3 regions of the Streptomyces sp. NPDC042002 genome follow, and region 3 is predicted to be linked to each of the others. Evidence: riboswitches for the same ligand, from Rfam matches in the RefSeq annotation. Region 3 holds a riboswitch; each other region holds the start of a gene.
The links. A riboswitch is a leader RNA that binds a small molecule or an ion and turns the genes downstream of it on or off. The one in region 3 is predicted to bind cyclic di-AMP.
Positions count from the first base shown of each region.

Region 1: another riboswitch for cyclic di-AMP. It lies ahead of ACZ6KY_RS31915 (transglycosylase family protein); the one in region 3 lies ahead of ACZ6KY_RS09925 (M23 family metallopeptidase).
Region 2: another riboswitch for cyclic di-AMP. It lies ahead of ACZ6KY_RS27115 (C40 family peptidase); the one in region 3 lies ahead of ACZ6KY_RS09925 (M23 family metallopeptidase).

Region 1 covers NZ_JBVJCT010000030.1:92,733-96,002, forward strand. The annotation lists gene ACZ6KY_RS31905 (cytochrome P450 family protein) at 1-187, shown strand, start outside; gene ACZ6KY_RS31910 (transglycosylase family protein) at 438-1,394, shown strand; cyclic di-AMP (ydaO/yuaA leader) riboswitch at 1,578-1,771, shown strand; gene ACZ6KY_RS31915 (transglycosylase family protein) at 1,776-2,486, shown strand; gene eno (phosphopyruvate hydratase) at 2,854-3,270, shown strand, end outside.
Region 2 covers NZ_JBVJCT010000022.1:16,955-20,224, reverse strand. The annotation lists gene ACZ6KY_RS27120 (tellurite resistance/C4-dicarboxylate transporter family protein) at 1-560, opposite strand, end outside; gene ACZ6KY_RS27115 (C40 family peptidase) at 791-1,963, opposite strand; cyclic di-AMP (ydaO/yuaA leader) riboswitch at 1,972-2,141, opposite strand; gene pcrA (DNA helicase PcrA) at 2,510-3,270, shown strand, end outside.
Region 3 covers NZ_JBVJCT010000004.1:509,434-512,703, reverse strand. The annotation lists gene ACZ6KY_RS09930 (SGNH/GDSL hydrolase family protein) at 1-415, opposite strand, end outside; gene ACZ6KY_RS09925 (M23 family metallopeptidase) at 784-1,677, opposite strand; cyclic di-AMP (ydaO/yuaA leader) riboswitch at 1,680-1,839, opposite strand; gene ACZ6KY_RS09920 (tyrosine-protein phosphatase) at 2,471-3,268, shown strand.

The DNA of each region.
Region 1 (3,270 bases), on a different contig from region 3:
CCACGGCATCCACTACTGCCTGGGCGCCCCGCTGGCCCGTCTGGAGGGGCAGACCGCGCTCGGCACGCTCCTCAACCGCCTTCCCGACCTGCAACTCGCTGGAGAATCAGCCGATTTGCGCTGGCGTGGTGGGCTCATTATGCGCGGATTGCGCACGCTTCCTGTGGAGTTCACCCCGGTCAAATAGTGCTTGATCGGTTCATCGGCGACCCTTCGGAACCCCCGTCGAGGGAGTTCTTCCGAATACCGGAAAGGGCACCCTTCCGGCTACCGGAACATGACGCTCCATCAAATCTGTGATCTTCACGTGATCTGTACTGCATCGACTTGTGACAAGTGATCGAGTGCGGCTACCTTCACCCATCAACGCGGCGGCTCCGCTTCAGCACTTCGCAGGAGCCGCGGTGGTCCCCCGCTGTCACGCGAAAGGCTTCCGCATGCTCTCCGGGAACGGCCGTCACCGTCGCCCTCGTCAGGCCCCAGCCCTCGTCGTCGCCGCGGGGGTGACCGGATCGGCCATCGTCATCCCGTTGCTCGCCGCGTCGGGTGCGAGCGCGGCCGACGGGACCACCTGGGACCGGGTGGCGCAGTGCGAGAGTGGCGGCGCGTGGAGCGCCGACCAGGGCAACGGGTACTACGGCGGGCTCCAGCTCGACCAGGCGGACTGGGAGGCGTACGGCGGTCTCGAGTACGCCCCGAGGGCCGACCAGGCCAGCCGCTCGCAGCAGATAGCCGTCGCCGAGAAGCTGCTCGACGACCGGGGCCTCGCGGCCTGGCCGACCTGCGGACCGCTCTCCGGGCTCAGTGAGGGTTCGGCCGGGGTCCAGGTCGACACGGGCGTGGCCGACGGCTCGTCGAGCGCCGGGAGTGACGCTGGTTCGTACAGCTCATCCGGTTTGTCTACTTCGCCCAGCTCATCCCCTTTGTCGAACCTGGCCGGTTCGAGCGATTCGGCCGACTCCTCGGGCGCGACCGACAGCACCGCGAAGCCTGACGCCTCGCCGAGCCCCAGCGCTTCGAGCCGAGCGACCGACAAGAGTGACGAGTCGGGCAAGTCCGGACAGAAGGGCGCCTCTTCGAACGCCTCCGACACCGCGAGTGCGGGCACCGGCCGCCATCGTGGCGGAGACGCCACGGGGAGCGCGACCGGCAGCCCTGCCGACAGCGCCACGGGGCGGCACGCGTCGAGCACCCCGGGCCCCTCGGTGACCCCGAGCGACAGCGTCGACAACTCGTACGTCAGCACGAACCTCTGGAACGTTTCCGACGTCCTCGGCCTCGAAGGCGGATGGGGTGGCCAGTCCGCCGCGGACAGCGGGGCGACCGACGCCGGTCCCGGCCTCATCGTCCCCGGTCGGAGCATTGCCGTCACCGCCGAAACGGTGCAGAACTAGCGGGAGTTCACGTCACGGTTCGCTGTGGAATGTCCGGTTTGGTGCAACTGAGAGATGGGTCTCAGAAGCCCTGATCGTCTTTGATATTCCGCCGATCGACTGCTTACGGTCGTGACCGCTCGCCACAGCGGGCCCCGACGGTCACAACGCCGAATCCTGCCAGCGGCCGTACGGGAACAGTCGTCGCGTCATGCGCCGTAGGCAGGAGCGGGGGACCCAAGGTAGGCGCCGGGACCGGGAGTTGAGAGACACCCGGGAACGGCTTGGGGTTAAGTCGCGTGTCGGACGTCCTGGAGACGGGACCGACGGCACGCGGCCGGGCAACTCAACCGGCCCGAACCCGACAGCTCACCTCGCAGGCGTCGGTGAGGGGATCACTCCATGCTGTTTTCCAGCAAGGGCAAGCACCGTCGTCCGAACAAGGCCACCCGCGTCGCCGCGCTCGCCGGTGTCACCGGTGTCGCCATCGCCGCCCCGCTGATGGTGGCCGGCAACGCCTCCGCCGCCACCGCCTCCGAGTGGGACGCCGTCGCCCAGTGCGAGGCCGGCGGCAACTGGTCGATCAACACCGGCAACGGCTACTACGGCGGCCTGCAGTTCTCCGCCTCCACCTGGGCCGCGTACGGCGGCACCGCCTACGCCTCCACCGCCGACCAGGCCTCGAAGTCGCAGCAGATCACCATCGGTGAGAAGGTCCTCGCCGCGCAGGGCAAGGGCGCCTGGCCGACCTGCGGCACCGGCCTGTCGAGCGCCGCGTACAGCGGTGGCACCTCGACCCCGTCGACCCCGTCGACCTCCTCCGGATCCTCCTCGTCGAGCGGCTCGCAGAGCGCCACCACCACCCGTACGACGGATCAGGCCGCCTCGCGTTCCGCGGAGCGCCCCGCCGCCCAGAAGACCGTCACCACCCCGACCGGCAAGAAGGTCAAGAAGGGTGACGGCGAGTACAAGGTCGTCAAGGGCGACACCCTCAGCTCGATCGCTGAGAAGAAGCACGTCAAGGGCGGCTGGCAGAAGCTGTTCAAGCTGAACAAGGACATCGTCGCCGACGCCGACTTCATCTACCCGGGCCAGCAGCTGCACCTCGGCTGAGCGCGGCCGCACGCCGGCCCGACGGGGTCGCCTTCGGCGGAGGGCGACCGTGGTCCCGGCCGTGCGCGGCATCGCCCCAGATGCCCCGGCTGAATGACAGCTCATGATGGCTCCCTCGCAGGCCGGGCCTCCACTCCGGAGGCCCGCCGAGGGCCCCCGTCCCCACGGGCTCCCCGCTCCGGTGCGTGTTCCCCCGCACGCACCGGAGCGGGGTTTTTCATTTCTTTTTTTGTTCCGTTCAGGAACAATATGTACTCTCACTTCTGCTCAAGGGGTGGTCGATCGGCTGGCCGATCCCCTCGGGCCGGATAGGCTCATCCCGCGGGGCTGCCAAGCCCCGCATACCCGCGTCACATCCCAGAAGGAGATGCTCGTGCCGTCCATCGACGTCGTCGTAGCCCGGGAAATCCTGGACTCCCGAGGCAACCCCACGGTCGAGGTCGAGGTCGGCCTCGACGACGGCAGCACGGGTCGTGCCGCCGTTCCGTCCGGCGCCTCCACCGGAGCGTTCGAGGCCATCGAGCTTCGCGACGGCGACCCCAACCGCTACCAGGGCAAGGGTGTCGAGAAGGCCGTCCTCGCCGTCATCGAGCAGATCGGCCCGGAGCTCGTCGGCTACGACGCCACCGAGCAGCGCCTGATCGACCAGGCGATGTTCGACCTGGACGCCACCGACAACAAGGGCTCGCTCGGCGCCAACGCCATCCTCGGCGTCTCGCTCGCCGTCGCGCACGCCGCTTCCGAGGCGTCCGACCTGCCGCTCTTCCGCTACCTGGGCGGCCCG
Region 2 (3,270 bases), on a different contig from region 3:
TCGAAGTGCGCGAACGACACCCCGTAGAGCACGATCCCCAGCCAGAACAGCACCATCGCCGTGTGCGCGAGCCAGTCCGAACCCACGGCGGTGGCGATCGTCGAGCCGAGGACCGAGAGCCCCTGCGTGGCCACGCAGACGAGGAACACCTCTCCCGCCATACGGCGCCGCCAGTGCCGTACGACGGCCAGCAGCAGGATCGGCCAGAGCGCGGCCGACAGGGCGAGCAGGACCTCGGCGAGCCCCTGCCACCCCAGTACGGAGAACCTGGTGCCGAGCACGGTGGTCGCCGCGACCGCGTTGAGCCCGGCCGGCGTGCCGGCCTGCCGCACCCATTGCTCCCGGTCGCCCGCCAGCCGGACGAGGAAGTCCGCGGCGAGCCCGAGCCAGGCGAGCGACGCCAGGACCAGCGCGATCCGGGAGAGGGTCTCGTAGCCGGTCAGGTGCAGCCCGATCGAGATGACGCCGGTGGCCATGACGGCGGTTCCGGCGGCGGGCGACCGTCCCGCCCACCAGGCGCGGAACGAAGCGGTGTCCGGCATGTCCGGTGTATCTGGCATGCGCCCGATGCTAGGGATCTCCGGACCGGTTACCGACGGGGCACGCGCGTGGGGAGCGCGAAAACACCGGGCACGCGTGCGTGGGGGACGAAAACAGCGGAGCACGCGCGCGTGGGATACGAAACGCCGGGGCACGCGTGCGTGCCGTACGAAACGAGGGGCACACGCGCGTGGAGCTTCAGTCGCTCCACGCGCGCGTGCCCCGCGAAGGATGTCGCCCGCGCCCCGGACTACGCCGGGCGCACCACGCTGTGGATCGCCGAGGTGCCGTCGTAGTAGATCGACTCCTCGCGGACGTACGCTCCCGGTTTCGGCGCGTGGATCATCATGCCGTTGCCGATGTAGAGGCCGACGTGGCTGATGTCGTTGTAGAAGAAGACCAGGTCACCGGGCTGGGCGTCGGCGAGGGAGACCGTCGTGCCGGCGTTCACCTGGTCGTAGGTGACGCGCGGGAGACCGACACCGGCGGCCTTCCAGGCGGCCTGGGTCAGGCCCGAGCAGTCGTAGGAGTCCGGGCCGGTGGCGCCCCAGACGTACGGCTTGCCGATCTGGGTGCGGGCGAACGCGAGCGCCTTGGCCGCCTTGGTCGCGTACGAGGAGTCCGGGGCCGTCGATCCCGTCGCCGGTCCGGCAGTCGATCCGGCCGTCGAGCCGGTCGTGGTGCCGGACGACTGCCGCTGGGCGGCCTTCTCGGCGGCCGCCTGCTGTCGTGCCAGCTCCGCCGCCTTGGCCGTGGCCCGCTCCTGCTTCTTCTTCTCGATGGCCGCCAGCCGCGCCTTGTCCTCGGCGTTCAGCTTCGAGAGCAGGCCGCGGGCCTCGCCGAGCTTGCGCTGCACCGCGGCCTTGGACGTCCTGAGCGCGTTCTGCGAGGCGGTCAGCGACTGCAGGCTCCGGCTGGCCTCCGTACGCTTCCTGGTGGTGGCGGCCTGGTCGGTGATGTAGTCGTCCACGGCCGCCTTCTGGCGGGTCGTCAGACGGCTCATCAGCTGGGTCTGGTCGAAGTAGTCCTGCGGGTTGTCCGCGAGCAGCAGTGTCGCGGTGCTGGGCGCGACGGCCCCGGTGCGGTACTGCGCCGCGGCGAACGAACCCAGCTCCTCGCGCGCGGTGTTGAGCTTCTCGGTGCGCTGGGCGACGTCGTCGAGCAGGGTGTCGACGCGCTTCCGCTGCTTGGCGGCCTTCTCCCGGGTCGCGTTGTACTTGTCGGTGGCCGTCTCGGCCTGGTGGTAGAGGTCGTTGACCTTCTTCGAGACCTCTTCGACGCTGGGTCTGGGTTCGGCCGAGGGGGCGGCGTTCGCCGTCTGGGAGAGCAGGGCCACGGAGGCGAGGGCCGCCGTGGCGAGGGCCGGGGTCCGTATGCCTGCGATGCGCGTACCCGTAGGACGCCATTTGCGGTGCGACGCCAAGAGAGGCGACTCCTTCCGTCATCCGCCTGCCGAGTTAGCTGTCGGGTTCGGGCGGGTGGTTCCGGAAGGTTGCCCTACGGTCCATGCCCCACAAGGCGGTTGGACCGATTCACCCCGAGTTCGGTGGGTCCCCGGCTCCGGCGGCCCGTGGGCGTACCGAACTCGGCGGAGGCCGCTCGGCCCGGCGAGGTTCGCCGGTTGCGGTCGAGTGGCCTTCCGGCACGCTAACCAACTGTTGTGGCCCGTGTGAAGGTTGATGTGCGATATGCCCGATACATTTTCGTGACCTTCGCCGCGTACTCCGTCTCATGTGATGCGTTTGAGTTGATCTATCCGTATATGGGGTCAATGGTGCTTGTGACCTTCATGTGATGGCGGCTCCCTTGCGGAGGCGTCCCGCCGAACCTCACCTGGAGTGACAGGTCGGTCATGAAAGGTGATGGGCGGTCGTGTGGGCCCGGATGTCCGGGATTCGCGTCACGAGTTCCGGTCGAGTTCCCGGGGTGGCGGCGGGCTGTCAGTGGGGCGGCCTAGACTCGGAGAGCGATGAGCAGCCTCTTTGACGACAGCTTCCTGGCGGACCTCAAGCCCTCCGCGGCCCACGAGGACGAACACCCGCCGCCGCCCGAGGACGATCACGTACCGGAGCCGGTTCCGGACGATCTGTTCGGCGGGAAGTTCGACATGCCGCCGAGCCGGGACGCGTACTACCGCGACGGCGCGCCCAGGCCCGCCGTGGACCCGGCGGCCCTGCTGGACGGACTGAACGAGAACCAGCGCGCGGCCGTGGTGCACTCCGGCTCCCCGCTGCTCATCGTGGCCGGTGCCGGCTCCGGCAAGACCCGGGTGCTCACGCACCGGATCGCGCATCTGCTCGGCGAGCGCAACGTCCACCCCGGCCAGATCCTCGCGATCACCTTCACGAACAAGGCCGCGGGCGAGATGAAGGAGCGCGTGGAGGCGCTCGTGGGCCCGCGCGCCAACGCGATGTGGGTGATGACCTTCCACAGCGCCTGCGTCCGCATCCTGCGCCGCGAGAGCAAGACGCTCGGATTCACCTCGTCCTTCTCGATCTACGACGCCGCCGACTCCAAGCGTCTGATGGCGCTCGTCTGCCGTGATCTCGACCTCGACCCCAAGCGCTTCCCGCCGAAGTCGTTCAGCGCCAAGATCTCGAACCTGAAGAACGAGCTGATCGACGAGGAGGACTTCGCCGCTCAGGCCACCGACGGCTTCGAGAAGACCCTCGCCCAGGCGTACGCGATGTACCAGTCGCGGCTGCGCGAGGCCAACGCGCTCGACTTCGA
Region 3 (3,270 bases):
CGTTGTAGGTGGCGATCTTGCCGCGCAGATGCTTGAGCACGGGAACGCCACGGGTGTCGAAGCCGGTGGTCACCATGACGGCGCCGACGGCGGAGGTGAGGTCGGCTATCGCGCGCTCGAAGCGCTCCGCGACCTCGTCGGGGTCGGTGCCGGGGCGGATGATGTCGTTGCCGCCCGCGCTGAACGAGACCAGGTCCGGGCCGAGCTCCTTGGCCTTCAGGAGCTGGGTCTCGACGATCTGGTCGAGCAGTTTGCCGCGCACGGCGAGATTGGTGTAGTTGAAATCGCCTTCGGGTCGCCGGTCGGCGAGAAGTACCGCGAACCGGTCGGCCCAGCCGACGAACGCCCCGTCGGGCCCAGGGTCGCCGACGCCTTCGGTGAAGCTGTCCCCCACCGCCACGTACGACCCGATCACTGATCTGTCGTCACTCTTCGAATCGTCTGCCACATCGACCCATGATTCACCTTTCGATGTGAGCTACGCGACCGTAGGGAAGGGTTGACGGGCGGTGAGATAAGCCACTCGCCAAGCGTTGGTCAACTCTGGAATAAGGCTCATATCAGGGACGTTGAAGCATCGATCACTCAGCGGCCGGAACGTCACGGGGGAATCGCTCGGCGCGGTCGCGCGCATTGCTCGACGACGGATACTTTCCTGGTACACGCGCCCCGTGACGGAAAACACCGGAGGCCGGACCCCGAGGATCATGGGGTCCGGCCTTCGGCGGCGCTCCTGCCGTCAGGTCAGGAGCGGGGCAAGCGCCTGGAACTCAGGGCGACGGGTCAGCCGACGGCGACACCGTGCGAGCGCAGGTACGCGACCGGGTCGACGTCGGAGCCGTAGTCCGGCGTGGTGCGGATCTCGAAGTGCATGTGCGGTCCGGTGACGTTGCCGGTCGCGCCGGAGAGGCCGATCTGCTGGCCCTCGGTCACGGTCTGCCCCGCCGAGACGGACAGGGACGACATGTGGGCGTACTGGGAGTACTTGCCGTCGGCGTGCTGGATGACGACCTGGTTGCCGTAGGCGCCGCCCCAGCCGGCGGAGACGACGGTGCCCGCGGCGATGGACTTGATCGTGGTGCCGGTCGGGACCACGAAGTCCACGCCCGTGTGGTAGCCGCTGGACCACATGCTGCCCGCCACCTTGTAGCCGGTGCCTATGGTGCCGCCCTGGACCGGCAGGGTGTAGCCGGAACCGTTGTCGGCGGAAGCGGTGTCGGGGGCGGCCGACTCGGTGGCCGGGGTCGCCTGGTCGGTCTTCGGCGCCGAGGTCGTCGTGCGGGTGGCCGAGTGGGCGCCGCCGGCGAAGGCGGCCTTCTTGCCGAGCGACAGCTTCAGACCGGGGTGGATCAGCGACGGGTCGCCGCCGATGGCGGAGCGGTTGTCGGAGTAGATCTTCTTCCAGCCACCGCTGACGTTCTGCTCGTCGGCGATCTTCGAGAGGTAGTCGCCGGACCTCACCGCGTACGTCTTCGTCGTGGCGGTCTTCTCGGCGGCGGGAGCGGCGGTCGCGGCCTTCTCGACATGCTGCGCCACGGCGGTGGCCGGGGTCGCGGCGTGGGCGCCCGTGGCTCCCATCAGAGGCAGCGCGAGTGCGGCGCCACCGGTTCCGGCCACGGCGATCGAGCGGGTGAAACGGAGGGACTTGGGACGGCGGTGCTTACCCTTCGCGGGCATGACGATTTCCTCTCCGGCGCCTGCGGGGTGAGCTGTCGGGTGCGGGCTGGAGATGCCCGGCCACGCTGCTGCGCGGCTGTACCCCTAGCCTGTTCCGGAGACCGGACCAGGCACGGAACCTGTGGGTCCCCCGCTCCTGCCGTGTACGGGTGAGTGTGCGGATTCCGGGCGGCGGCAGGATTGGGCGTCCGTCCGGATTGAGGCAGAACGTAAGCGAGATGAGAGCGCGTCGACAACTACGTGCGCTTTCCGTGCGCTCATCTTTCTTGATCCATGCGGGAATTGCCGTCACCCTCTGTGGAATGACGATCTTTCGGGCCCCTCAACGCGCCAGGAAACGCGGGCCGGTTGGGAAGTGAGGACAGCAACGCATCGTCACGAATATGACGCTCCTCACGCGACTCGACTCAGGGTGCCTTATTCCAGGGCCAGTTATAACGAAGGCGCCAATCCGGACAGAACAGCCAGATATGACGCGAACGGATATCCGTCACATCCGGACCTCCGCGCATTCCGGCACACGAAACGGTATGCGGCAATGCCCCATCTCGTTCCGATTCATCCCGTCGAGTCCGCACAGCAGGAAGAGGTGACCGACCCTTCGATGCATTCGAACGGACGTACCCATGGAGCAACATCATCAAAGGGGTCCTGTCCGGAAGGCGACGCCTGTGGACAACTCATTGCCTGAGGAACCCATGTCGTATCGTCGAGAGCGCGAGCCGGAACAACTGCCGACGAGCGACGCCGAGTCCAGCCCGGCGACGCCGGCGGCCGAATGGGAGGAGCCCCCGTGACGCAGCAGGTCCCGTCGACCGAGCCCGAGCTCGGCGGAGTGCGCAACTTCCGCGACGTGGGCGGTCTGCCCGCCGCGGACGGCCGACGAGTGCGCTACGGGCACCTGTTCCGCAGCGGCCACCTCGCTCACGCCACGGAGGACGACGCCGCGTTCCTCTCCTCTCTGGGACTCCACACGATCTTCGACTTCCGCAATGCCGCGGACCAGAAGCTGGAGGGCCCGGACGTCGAACTGCCGGGCGTACGGAACGTGAACCTTCCGCTGACCGACCCGGCGGACGGCGGCGAGTTCTGGAAGATGGTCCGCGACGGCGATCTCGACCAGCTGCGCGCGATCCTCGGCGACGGCAAGGCCGCGAACCGGATGATCAACTCGTATCGCACGATCATCAAGGAGCGCACGGCCGAACACTCCCAGGTGCTGCACGCGCTGGCCGAGGACAGTGTGCCCGCGCTGATGCACTGCGCGGCCGGCAAGGACCGCGCCGGACTGTCCATCGCGATCACCCTGCTCGCCCTCGGCGTCGAGCGCGAGGCGATCGTGGCCGACTACCTGGAGTCGAACGCCGCGCACCGCCGCTACAAGGTGCGCCGCAACAACACCTCGGCCGCCGCGTACTCCCCCGAGGTCATGGAACTGCTCAGCCCCCTGTTCGACGCGCGCGCCGAGTACCTGACGGCCGCGTTCGAGACGATCGAGGAGACGTGGGGCAGCGTCGACGTCTACCTGGAGCGGGGACTGGGGATGACGCCTGAGCTGCGGGAGCGCCTGCGCGAGCGGCTGCTGGACTGAGC